DNA from 3 places in the Uliginosibacterium sediminicola genome. Region 2 is predicted to be linked to each of the others. Evidence: predicted binding sites of a transcription regulator. Region 2 holds the regulator's gene; each other region holds the start of a gene.
The links. Region 2 encodes FliA, which starts transcription of late flagellar genes. Its sites were predicted from a motif close to CTAAAGTTNNNNNNNNNNNNGCCGNTA; they were not measured.
Positions count from the first base shown of each region.

Region 1: the regulator FliA is predicted to act here: its motif matches at 1,656-1,682, upstream of flgM (flagellar biosynthesis anti-sigma factor FlgM).
Region 3: the regulator FliA is predicted to act here: its motif matches at 2,674-2,700, upstream of motA (flagellar motor stator protein MotA).

Region 1 is NZ_JBDIVE010000002.1:441,276-445,228, reverse strand. Features, by position in the region: gene ABDB84_RS05945 (sigma-54-dependent transcriptional regulator) at 1-784, shown strand, start outside; gene ABDB84_RS05940 (flagella synthesis protein FlgN) at 796-1,275, opposite strand; gene flgM (flagellar biosynthesis anti-sigma factor FlgM) at 1,272-1,580, opposite strand; gene ABDB84_RS05930 (asparaginase) at 1,838-2,887, shown strand; gene ABDB84_RS05925 (cold-shock protein) at 3,124-3,327, shown strand; gene infA (translation initiation factor IF-1) at 3,427-3,693, shown strand; gene flgA (flagellar basal body P-ring formation chaperone FlgA) at 3,724-3,953, opposite strand, start outside.
Region 2 is NZ_JBDIVE010000018.1:14,307-18,259, forward strand. Features, by position in the region: gene ABDB84_RS19565 (ABC transporter permease) at 1-952, shown strand, start outside; gene ABDB84_RS19570 (flagellar motor protein) at 968-1,708, opposite strand; gene ABDB84_RS19575 (RNA polymerase sigma factor FliA) at 1,736-2,494, opposite strand; gene flhF (flagellar biosynthesis GTPase FlhF) at 2,709-3,953, opposite strand, start outside.
Region 3 is NZ_JBDIVE010000002.1:90,458-94,410, forward strand. Features, by position in the region: gene ABDB84_RS04190 (chemotaxis protein CheW) at 1-239, opposite strand, end outside; gene ABDB84_RS04195 (response regulator) at 294-659, opposite strand; gene motB (flagellar motor protein MotB) at 688-1,725, opposite strand; gene motA (flagellar motor stator protein MotA) at 1,753-2,610, opposite strand; gene flhC (flagellar transcriptional regulator FlhC) at 2,887-3,447, opposite strand; gene flhD (flagellar transcriptional regulator FlhD) at 3,458-3,772, opposite strand.

The DNA of each region.
Region 1 (3,953 bases), on a different contig from region 2:
AGCGCCGTTTGTGGCGGTGAACTGCGGCGCGATTCCAGAAAACCTGATGGAGTCCGAGTTTTTCGGTTACCGCAAAGGTGCGTTCACCGGTGCTGAGGGGGATCGGGACGGCTTCTTCCAGGCTGCGCACGGCGGCACCCTGTTTCTCGACGAAGTGGCGGATCTGCCGCTGGCCATGCAGGTCAAGCTCTTGCGCGTGATCCAGGAGCGCCGCGTGCGCCGCGTTGGCGATACGCAGGAGCAGGCTGTCGATGTGCGCATCATCTCGGCCACGCACAAGAATCTCAAGGCGCAGGTCGATGCCGGGCATTTTCGCCAGGACTTGTTCTACCGCCTCAACGTAATCGAACTGCAGATGCCGGCGCTGCGTGAGCGGCGTGAAGACATTCCAGCGCTGGCGCACAACATTCTGGAGCGCATGTCGGCTGCTTCCGGCCAGGCTGCGCCGATGCTGACCTCCGGCGCCTTGCAGGCGCTGCAGCGCTATTCATTCCCCGGCAATGTCCGCGAGCTGGAAAATATTCTGGAGCGCGCCATGGCGCTGGCGCTGGGCGATACCATCGATGAGCCCGATCTGCGTCTGGAGCCCGAGTGCGGGCCCAGCGAGGAGAGCGGCAGCGTGCATGGCAATCTGCAGGACTATCTGGATCGCGTCGAGAAGCAGGCCATCATCGAAGCGCTGGGGAAAACCGCGGGCAATCGCACGCGCGCGGCGCAATTGCTGGGCGTGACATTCCGCTCCCTGCGCTACCGGATGGAGCGCCTGGGCATGAAAGACGCCTGAAACAGGCGGCTTTAGACGCTGCCGAGGATGCGCGAGCCCGGACGCATGCGCGACACACCATCCGGCCCATAGGTGGCCGGCTGATCGGCGTGCGCCATCAGGAAGGCGAGGGCCTGGTGATTGTGCTTGAGCCGCTCGGTGATGATGCGGCCATTGGCCACATTGAGGTCGCGCGCCTGGGTGACCACGGCAAGAAAGTCCTGCCAGGTGGCCAGGTGGGCCTTGCCGACAAACTGCTCAATGCCTTCGCGGTCTGCTGTGACACGCGCCTGGGTCAGGATGCCACTACGCACGGTCGCCAGCTGGTCAAGCTGTCGCGCCAACTGACCTTTGCGCTCTGCAAGGCCGAACAGTGGTTCCATGTCCGGTTGCAGCAGAATCTCGCGCTCCTCGTTGAGAAGCTCGATGAATTTCTTGACCAGCTCACGCTCGGCGCCCAGCAGGGCGAGCAGACGCTGGCGCAAGGCGCCTAGGTCGTTAGCCGTGTTCACGCGGCACTAGGTTGCGCAGCCAGCATCTGACGGACACTTTCAATCAGACCGTCAGCGACTTTTTCCGGATCAACCTGGAAATCACCATTGCTGATGGCTTGCTTGATTTCGTCCACCTTGCCGTTGTCGACAATCGGCGCTTGCGAGAGGATCTCGTTATAGCGCTGCAAGCCGCCAGACAGGGCAACCTGGGTCGTCGCGGCGGACGCTGACGAGGTGCTCGATGAGCCGCTCTCGCGCGCGCTGCGCGTTCGGTTCTCGCCAGTTACCTGGCCAGATGATTTTATTGAATTATCGATTTTCAAAGCGTTCCCCAATCATTCGATATGAACTCAAGGATAGGGCAGTCCAGTATTCTGGATCCACCTTCACACCGGGCATAACGGGCAAAGTGATGCAAACTTTAGCGCTTTTTCAGCGTTTGAGCCATGCTTGCCGGGAAAGTCTGCCGTCGGCCCTGTCTGGTTTAGCGGAAGATCGACAGGCCTGCTTGAGCGCCTGACGACGAAAGGCGTGATATACGCTACGAAGTGGAAATGGATATGTCTGAGAAGGGGCTGGTTTGAGTCGTATTCTGATCTTGTATACCGGCGGGACGATTGCCTCGGCCGGTCAGCCGCTGGCGCCCATGCCGGTCGCGCTGTTTGCCGAGGTGCTGCGCACGCGCGGTTTGTTGCCGCCCGCCGCACACTGTGAGTTGCGCGCACTGGATAAACCGCTGGACAGCGCCAGCATGCAGCCGGCCGATTGGGGGCAGATCGCACGCAGCCTGCTGGCAGCCTGGTCGCACTTCGATGGTTTCGTAGTCTTGCATGGCACCGACACCCTGGCCTGGACGGCCGCAGCGCTGTCCTATTTGCTGCCGGGTATCGACAAGCCGGTGGTGCTGACGGGATCACAGTATCCGTTGGCGTATGAAAACTCTGACGCACCACGCAATTTCAGCGATGCGCTGGCCGTGGCCGCCACCGCGCAGCTGCAGGAAGTCATGGTGTGTTTTGCCGGTCAGGTGTTGCGTGGCAATCGCGCGATCAAGCGCAGCGCCCAGGCGTTGGAAGCCTTTGTCTCGCCGCGTTGTTCGCCTTTGGCACGGGTGGAGGACGGTGTCGTCAAGCTGGACGCGCAAGCCTTGTTGCCGGCGCGCCGCGCGGAGCAGGCGCTCTCGGAACGGCGCACTGCGCTGCTGGCCGAGCTGGTGGAGCTGGAGAAGGGCTTGGCCGCCGCCACAGTCTGGGTGCTGTGCGTGCATCCGGGCTTTCCGGTCGCCATGCTGCAGGCGGCCTTGAGCTTGCCGGCGCCGCCGGCAGCCTGGTTACTGGTCTGTTATGGCAGCGGCAATGCGCCGCAGGATGAGGCCTTCCTCGCGGCCCTGGCCGCTGCACAGGCGCGTGGCATTGCCCTGTTGGCGATCAGCCAGTGCGAGCATGGCCGGGTCGAGATGATGACTTATCAGGCCGGCAGCAGTCTGGCTGCCGTCGGCGTGGTGGGCGGTGCGGACCTCTGCCTGCCGGCAGCACAGGCCAAATTGGTCCTGCTGCAGGCGCGTGGTTTGCGAGGCCAGGCCTTGCTGCAGGCGATGCTGCAGCCGCTGGCGGGTGAGCTTGTCGTGTGAGTCGCGTTGAGATGTTTTTGTCATTGGCGGGTGCGGCGGCGGGCGGCTAAGTTACGCATTGAATTGCGATAAAGCTTGCCAGCGCAGGCGAAGCAGTGCACAGTGCGCCCAGCGATCATTAAGTCAGTCCTGTTGTCTGGTCAGTACCCGCCGTTTTCCGGTATTCCGCCCTTCATCTCCCTGTCATCTTGAATCGTCCCTCGGGGCATAGCCCAAACACGTTTCAGGAGATAGGCATGGCAATCGGTACAGTCAAGTGGTTCAACGACGCTAAGGGTTTTGGTTTCATTACGCCGGATGATGGCGGCCAGGACCTTTTCGCACATTTCTCTGCAATTCAGAGCGCAGGTTTCAAGACCCTGACCGAAGGTCAGCGCGTCAATTTCGAGCTCGTCAATGGCCCCAAGGGTCAGCAAGCTTCGAACATCACAGCAGCTTGATTATTGCTGTCAGTCAGCGCAAAGCCCGGCGTGAGCCGGGCTTTGCGCTTTTCATTTTTGCAAGACCTGTTGCAGGTCCTGCCTACTCGGACACTCATCATGGCTAAGGAAGAACTCCTTGAAATGCAGGGCGTTGTCGCGGAAGTGCTGCCGGACTCACGTTTTCGCGTGACTCTGGAAAACGGCCACCCGCTGATCGCCTACACCTCGGGCAAGATGCGCAAGCACCATATCCGCATCCTCGCCGGTGACAAGGTGACGCTGGAGATGTCGCCCTATGATTTCAGCAAGGGCCGTATCACTTTCCGCCACATCGAACAACGTGGTGGTCCCGCACCACAGTCGGCACCGCGCAGACGTAACTGATCTGGCTGCCCGGTCTGCTGGCCGGCGGCTCTACTCGGCGACTTCGACGATGCCGTCTGCGCCGAGCACACCCACAATGACGCGGCCGTTATCGAGGCGGACGCGTGTAACTTCTCCCTGCATGGCGGTATTGAGCGCGCGACCGCCATTGGCGACCGTGAAGCCTTTACCACGTGCGATGACCTTCACTTCCTGACCTGCGCGTACGTTGACCGTTGCCAGCAGATAGACGCTGCGCAAGCTCTGCCCGCTGTTCAGTG
Region 2 (3,953 bases):
GCGCGAAATCGTCGGCGTGCGCGCCGTGGCGCCCAGCGCGCAACGCTTTGGCAGCGCGGTGTTCCTGCAGCAAAACTGGTCGACCCAGGCCACCGGCGTGACCAATGACTACTTCTCGGTGACCAACTGGGAGATCGCCGAAGGCCGCATGTTCAGCGAGTCGGAGCAGGAAAGCGGGCGCGCCGCCTGCATCATCGGCGACACCATCCGCAACAAGCTGTTCGCTGGCCATGATCCGATCGGCCAGAAAATGCGTTTCCGCTCAGTCACCTGCGAGGTGGTCGGCACGCTCAAGTCCAAGGGTCAGGGCGGTTTCGGCAATGATCAGGACGATGTGATCCTGGTGCCGCTGAAGACCATGCTGCGGCGAATCTGGGGCGCCTCCAGCGCGCAGGAGATCCCGACCATCTACCTGTCGGCCAAGGACGGCTACGACACCGACGAAGTGAGTGCCGACATCACCGCGCTGATGCGCCAGCGGCGCAATATCCAGAGCGGGCAGCTCGACAACTTCCAGATCGTCGATACCAAGCAGATCGCGCAGACGCTCTCCGGCACCACCCGCATCCTCACCACCCTGCTCGGCGCCGTGGCGGCGGTGAGCATGCTGGTCGGCGGCATCGGCATCATGAACATCATGCTCGTCTCGGTCACCGAGCGCACCCGCGAGATCGGCACCCGCCTGGCGATTGGCGCGCTGGCACGCGAGGTCTTGCTGCAGTTCCTGGTCGAGGCGATTGCGCTATCCGCGCTCGGTGGCCTGATCGGGATCGCGCTGGCGCTGGCTGCCTCGATCAGCTTGTCGAACCTGATGAAGCTGCCCTTCCAGTTCGACCCGCAGATCAATCTGCTGGCCTTCCTGTTCTCGGCGGCGATTGGCGTGCTGTTTGGTTATATGCCGGCGCGGCGGGCGGCGCAGCTGGACCCCATCGAAGCGCTGCGCCACGAATGAGCGCAGGCTGCCGGCTCAGCTCAAATACGCCTGTAGCCGGCTCTCGATGATGCGCGGATTCTCGCCGTGAGCGATGGCGATGACGCCGTCGAGCGCCATTTCACGCGCCGCGACCAGGCGGGCGATATTCGCCTGCAGCTTCTTGGCCATCGGCAGGAACACCAGATTGGCCAAGCCGACGCCATAGATCGTGGCGACAAAGGCCACCGCGATGCCGGCGCCCAGCTTGCCGGGGTCGGAGAGGTTTTCCATCACGTGGATGAGGCCCATCACCGCGCCGAGAATGCCGATGGTGGGCGAATAGCCGCCAGCGGCTTCCCAGATCTTGGCGGCTTGCTTCTGCTGCGCCTCCCAGGTGCCGATGTCGATTTCCATGACTTCGCGGATGTGCTGCGGCTCAACGCCGTCGACCAGCAGCTGACCGGCCTTGCGCATGAAGGGATCGGGCAGGTTCTGGATCTTGTCTTCGAGCGAGAGCAGGCCCTCGCGGCGCGCAATCGCGGCCCAGGCGACAATCTGTTCGATCTGCTCGCGCATCGGTGAAGCTGGCGGTTTGAGCACCCAGCCGGCCATGCGCAAACCGCGCAGAAAAACGTGCAAAGGGCTTTGCAGCATGACGGCGCCGACCGTGCCGCCGAGCACAATCATCAGGGCCGTCGGCTGCACCAGCGATTGCAGGTGGCCACCTTCGAGCAGCTGGCCCGCGATGATCACGCTGATGCCAAGCAGCAGACCGGCGATGCTGATCAGATCCATCGCGACGCGCTCCCCGTGATCCGCGGCTTAGGCAGCGCTGGCGCGGCGGCTGGCGGATTTGGGCATCGAGGACTCGCGGCCGCTGGCGATGCGTGCACGCAGACGCGCAATGGCCTGGCTGTGCAGCTGACAGACGCGGGACTCGGAAACACCCAGCACTTCGCCGATTTCACGCAGGTTGAGGTCTTCTTCGTAGTAGAGGCCCATGACCATCTTTTCACGGTCGGGCAGGTCTTCGATGGCCTTGATCAGCACGTGGCGCATGCCCGCTTCTTCGAGCAGCTTGAGCGGATCGTTGTTTTCGCCAACGATGTGGCGTTCGAGGTAGTCGTCTTCCTCTTCGTCGCCGAAGTCTTCGAAGTACACCAGCTGATAGCCGCGCGCTTCCTGCAGCATCTTCTGATAGTCGGCCAGGGTCATGCCCAGGGACTCGGCCAGTTCGCGCTCGGTCGGCTGACGGCCGTGTTGCTGTTCAAGATTGTGGATCGCCGTTTCAATACGTCGCATTTCGCGGCGCAGGCTGCGCGGCAGCCAATCGTTTTCGCGCAGGCCATCGAGCATGGCGCCACGGATGCGCTGCACGGCATAGGTTTCGAACTGCGCGCCGAGGCCCTCTTCATAACGCCCCATGGCGTCGAGCAGGCCCAGCATGCCGTTCTGAATGATGTCTTCGACCTGCACACTGGCCGGCAGCTTGGCCATCAGGTGGTAGGCGATCCGTTTGACCAGCGGCGCGTAGCGCGCGACCAGCTGATCTTTATCCAGGGTTCCCGCTGCGTTATACATCGTGCTCTCTCTTAAGAGTGGTCACACACCAGTTTGACTGCTGCATGGGAACATTTTGCTCTGCGGCTCGCTTGCGCGCCGCTCGAAAAAAGGGCCTTGTTCTTGCTCAATTCACGTGCTGAAAACCTCAGCGATACGCGGGACAGAACGAGAAAGGAGCACACACTCTGTTACGGCAACTGCCGCGCAGAACTTGAGCCCCCGTAACACCAATTTACATTGTCGAATTGCCCGGCGGACGCGGTTCGCTCATTAGCAAACCGGCATCGGCGCGGTCCAGCTTCCAGGGTGAATCGGGCGGCAGCTCGCGCAGCGCGCGATGTACCAGATAGTTGCGATTGGGCAGGTGCAGGTCTTCCGGCACGCGCTGGCCGGTGGCCAGATAGAGCACGCTCAGCTCGTTGCGCATCGCCACATCGAGCGCGGGCGCCACCGAAGTGGCTTCGTCGAGTTTGGTGAAGATGCAGCCGGCCAGATCGGCCGTGCGGTAGGCGCGCACCACGTCGTCCATGGTGTCGCCGCGCACCGTGGCATTGAGGCACAGCAGGCGACGCACCTTGCCGGCGGAATTGAGCATGGCAGCCTGCTCCAGCACCATCTTGTCGCGCTGGCCCATGCCGACCGTATCGATCAGCACCATGTGCTTGTTGCGCAGCTCCTGCAGGGTCTGGCGCAGATCGCTGGCATCGCGTACCACATGCACCGGCACACCGAGAATGCGGCCATAGATGCGCAGCTGTTCGTGCGCGCCGATCCGGTAGCCGTCAGTGGTGATCAGCGCCAGGCGGTCGGCGCCGTGACGCACTACGCAGCGCGCCGCCAGCTTGGCGGTGGTGGTGGTCTTGCCGACGCCGGTCGGGCCGACCAGGGCGAACACGCCGCCACGGTCGATGATGTCGGCGTCGCAGTCCTGCAGGCGCAGGTCACGATTGATCAGCTGGCGCACCAGATCGCGCGCATCGTTGAGTTCGGAATCGGCCGGAATCGGTTCAGTGAGCTGGCGCGTCAGCTGGGCCGAGAAGCCGGCTTCAAGCAGCTCGCTCATCATCTGCGTGCGGGCCGGCGCGGTGCGCGAAATCTCGCTCCAGGCAAAGCCGGCAAGCTGGCGTTCGAGCATGCCCTTGATCGAGGAGAGTTCCTGCATCAGCGCGGCATTGGTGGCTTCTAGACTTTGCACCCGCGCCGCTTCCTGTATCGACTCGCGGGAGAGATCGTTGTGGCGCTCTTCCTGCAGCGGGCGCGCCGGCTTTGCTGCGGCCGGCGTCGGCATCGGCAGTTCACGACCGTCCGGCCCGACACGCGGCGGATTGAAGGGGCGCACGCCGCGTGCCTGGTGGCCGCCGGTATCGGCATCGTGCGGCGGCGCGTCGATGCCGGAACGGAATCCGCTCTTCGGCGCGGCCTGCTGCTGGCTGCGGCGCGCCAGCTGGGCGGCGATCTGCTGGCCAATGGTGTTCTC
Region 3 (3,953 bases), on a different contig from region 2:
TGGCCGTTGCGCACGCGGTCGAGCAGGCTCTCCATGACATGGGTGACCTCGGTGAGGTCATCAAAGCCGAAGGTCGCACTGGAGCCCTTGATCGAATGGGCTGCGCGGAATACGGCGTTCACATCCTCCTCATCCGGTGCTGCGATATCCATCGCCACCAGCAAGGATTCCATGCTCGCCAGATGCTCGTCCGATTCCTCGAAGAACACCTGGTAGAACTGCGTCATGTCAATCGCCATGCCATACCCCTGAAGCGCGACAGATATTGGATTTCAGCACACGCAAGCCCGCACTCAGCCGATGACCTTGCGCACCACTTCGATCAGCTTCTGCGGATCGAAGGGCTTGACCAACCAGCCGGTGGCCCCTGCCGCACGCCCCTGGGTCTTCATCGCATCCGAAGACTCGGTGGTGAGGATCAGGATTGGCGTAGTCTGATGACTGGGCAAACCACGCAGACTTTTGATCAAAGTGATGCCGTCCATGCGCGGCATGTTCTGGTCGGTGAGCACCAGATCGACCGCGCGCTGCTTGCATTTGTCGAGGCCATCCTGGCCATCGACCGCTTCGAGCACTTCGTAGCCTGCGCCTTTGAGGGTGAATGAGACCATCTGGCGAATGGATGCCGAATCGTCGACCGTCAGAACAGTTTTTGCCATATTGCCTCCTGCGTAAATGCCATGTGTATTACTTGATACGCGTTTTTTCGCGTGGTGCCTCACCGGCTACCACCGATGAGTCAGCCGAAGGCGACAGCGCCTGCGGCTCCGTTGTGTCGGGCGTTTGCCCTTCGTGCAGCAAGACATCTTCCGCACGCTTGTTGAGTACCACAATGCTGATCCGCCGGTTGGTCGGGCTGTAGGGATCATTGCGATCAAGCGGAATAGTGGCCGCCAGCCCCGTCACGCGGACGATCTTGTCACTCTCCAGGCCGCCCAGTACCAGCTCGCGCCGACATGCGTTGGCCCGATTGGCCGACAACTCCCAGTTGGTGAAGCCGGTGGCGCCACCGGGGAACTGCGCAGCATCGGTATGACCGGCAATGCTCAGGCGATTGCCGAAGCGATTGAGTTCGGGCGCCAGCGCGCGCAGGATCTCGCGCGTGTAGGACTTGAGCTCGGCGCTGGCCGAGTCGAACATTGGCCGATTCTTCTCATCGACGATCTGCACACGCAAGCCGTCAGGTGTCATGTCGAGCAAGAGCTGGCGCTTGATCTGGCGCAGCGTCGGACTGGCCTCCACCATCGCCTCGATGCGCGCCTTCAGCTCCTGCATCTTGCTGCGCTCGATGCGTTCGGCCTCGGCCGTCATCTGCAACTTCAAAGCCGCAGCCCCGTCGCTTTGCAGGAACTTGGTACTGTCCTTCTGCTGCATCTCGGGCGGCGTCACCATGACCTTGGCCGCCGAACGTTTTTCCTTGAAATTGGAATTGGCGACGTCACCGACAGCGCGAGTCAGATCTTTGCCGCCCCCCTCAATCGGGCTGGAGGCAGCACCTGTGCCACGCCCGCCGTTGAGCGAGAGCTTGAGCGGGCTCTGGAAGAAATCGGCAATCCCCTTGAGGTCACCCTGCGTGGTCGAGCCGAGCAGCCACATGAGCAGGAAGAAGGCCATCATTGCCGTCACGAAGTCGGCATAGGCGATTTTCCATGCACCACCGTGCGCGCCGCCACCGCCCTTCTTGATGCGTTTGACGACGATGGGCTGCTGATTGTTATCCGCCATGATCGGGTCTCAGAGTGCCGTGTCCGCTCACTTGCCCTTACGGCTCTTGATGTCCTCTTCCAGCTCGGCAAAGCCCGGGCGATCGGTTGAGAACAAGACCTTGCGGCCGAACTCCACGGCCACCTGCGGCGCATAGCCATTCATGCTGGCCAGCAATACCGTCTTCATGCACTGGTAGATCTTGCCTTCTTCTTCGCAGATCTGTTCGAGCTGACCGGCAATCGGCGCCACAAAACCGTATGAAATAAGGATACCGAGGAAGGTGCCGACCAGCGCACCGCCGATCATCTTGCCCAGCACTGCAGGCGGCTCACCCACCGAGCCCATCACGTTCACCACGCCCATCACCGCGACGACGATACCGAAGGCCGGTGTCGCATCGCCCACCTTGGAGATGATGTGCGGTGCCTGGTGCGCCTCAAGGTGATGCGTTTCGATTTCGACATCCATCAGGTTCTCAAGCTCGAAGGCATTGAGATTGCCGCCCACCATCATGCGCAGATAGTCGGTCAGGAATTCCATCACGTGATGGTTGTGCTGCAGCTTGGGGTATTTGGAGAAGATGGCGCTGCTGTCGGGATTCTCGATGTCGCCTTCAATCGACATCAGGCCTTCCTTGCGCACCTTGGCGAGGATTTCGAACAGCATGGCCAGCAGGTCCATGTAGACCGCCTTGTTCAGACCGGAGCCCTTGAACACCTTGGGCAGTGCGCCAATCGTGCCCTTGATCGCCTTGATGCCATTGCCGGCAACAAAGCCGCCGATGGTCAGACCCACGATGGCGATGTACTCCATCGGCACCCACAAGGCCGCCAGACTGCCGTGCACCGAGTAGGTTCCCAGTGCGGCCCCCAGAATGATGACGTAGCCAATAATCAGAAACATCGCTTCGACCCCACGAACAAGCAGCTACATCGGCTGAAATGATTGATCCAATCCCCTGTTGGGTATCGGCTCCACGCGCGCAAACTTAAGGCACAAGCGCGGATCAATCGAATCGAGGCAGTGCTGATGGCAGGCCATGTGCTAGCCAGAGGCAGAAATGATGATCCGCGAACGGCAAAAAAAAACGCCGCCAGACATGCTGGCGGCGGCTAACTCCCTGCAACGCAGGAAGGAGGTCAGCGGTGAAACCGGTCGAATCGCTCGGGAAAACCCGGATCAGACCGCGATTTGCAAACTGTCGCTAGCGGCCGAACGGCCTACTGCACGCTTACCCTTGCCGGCACGCGCCGGAATATGACAAAGACCGCAGACATAGCCTTGCGTCGGGTCGTAAGCGTGGGCCACAAAACCGCCGCCGCACTTGGTGCAGCAGGCCAGTTGCAGCATCTTGGCGTCGAAGAAGCGCACCAGAGTCCAGGCCCGGGTCAGGCTCAGCACCTGCTCCAGATCATTGGTCTCGGTGTGGTCGCGATACATGCGGAAGGCCTTGAGCGTGGCATCCAGGCCGCGCAACTCGGTATTGCGATTGATGAAACCGAGGAAGGACATGAACAGCGAGGCGTGCACGTTTTGCTGCCAGGGGATGAACCAGTCGGTCGAAAACGGCAACATGCCCTTGGGGGGCGATTCGCCACGAATTTCCTTGTACAGCTTGAGCAGGCGCTCACGCGACAAACCGGTTTCGGATTCGAGCATCTGCATGCGCGCGCCCAGTTCGATCATGTTCATCGCCAGCTGGGTTTCGCGAGCATCCTGAACGAGACTTTTCATGCGCATGGCAATCCCCTCAGGCGAGATGACCAACCGGCTGCGCAGCAGCGAGGATGGTGGCATGGATACGGGCGGCCTGATTGTCGCGATCATGATTAGACAACAGGTTGAGCAACAGGACGTCGTCAAAACGGAACTGACACAGGAGCATGTCGCAGGCCGCCATACGCAGGATCTGACCCGGCGCCAGATTGCTGATCAGATCGGCGACATCGCTACCAACGCCCAGCTTCATCATTGCGGCTTCGCGGTCAGCATTGAGCATCTGCTGGGCGAGCATGAGATAGGCAAGATTCAGGTCTCTGATCTCATCGTTGATATTTGCTGCCATGTTCGACCCCCGTTTTTTTCATCCCACGTATCAGGAGCTGATACGCCATGGAACGCATTGTTCCCCGAAGAACGCGAGGGTCCTATCAGGGGGGGGCGGAAAATGATGTACAAAGGCGAACGCCACCCCGTGTAAGAAGCCGTCTTACAAGGGTTGGTCGCACTGCGGTTAACACGAAGGA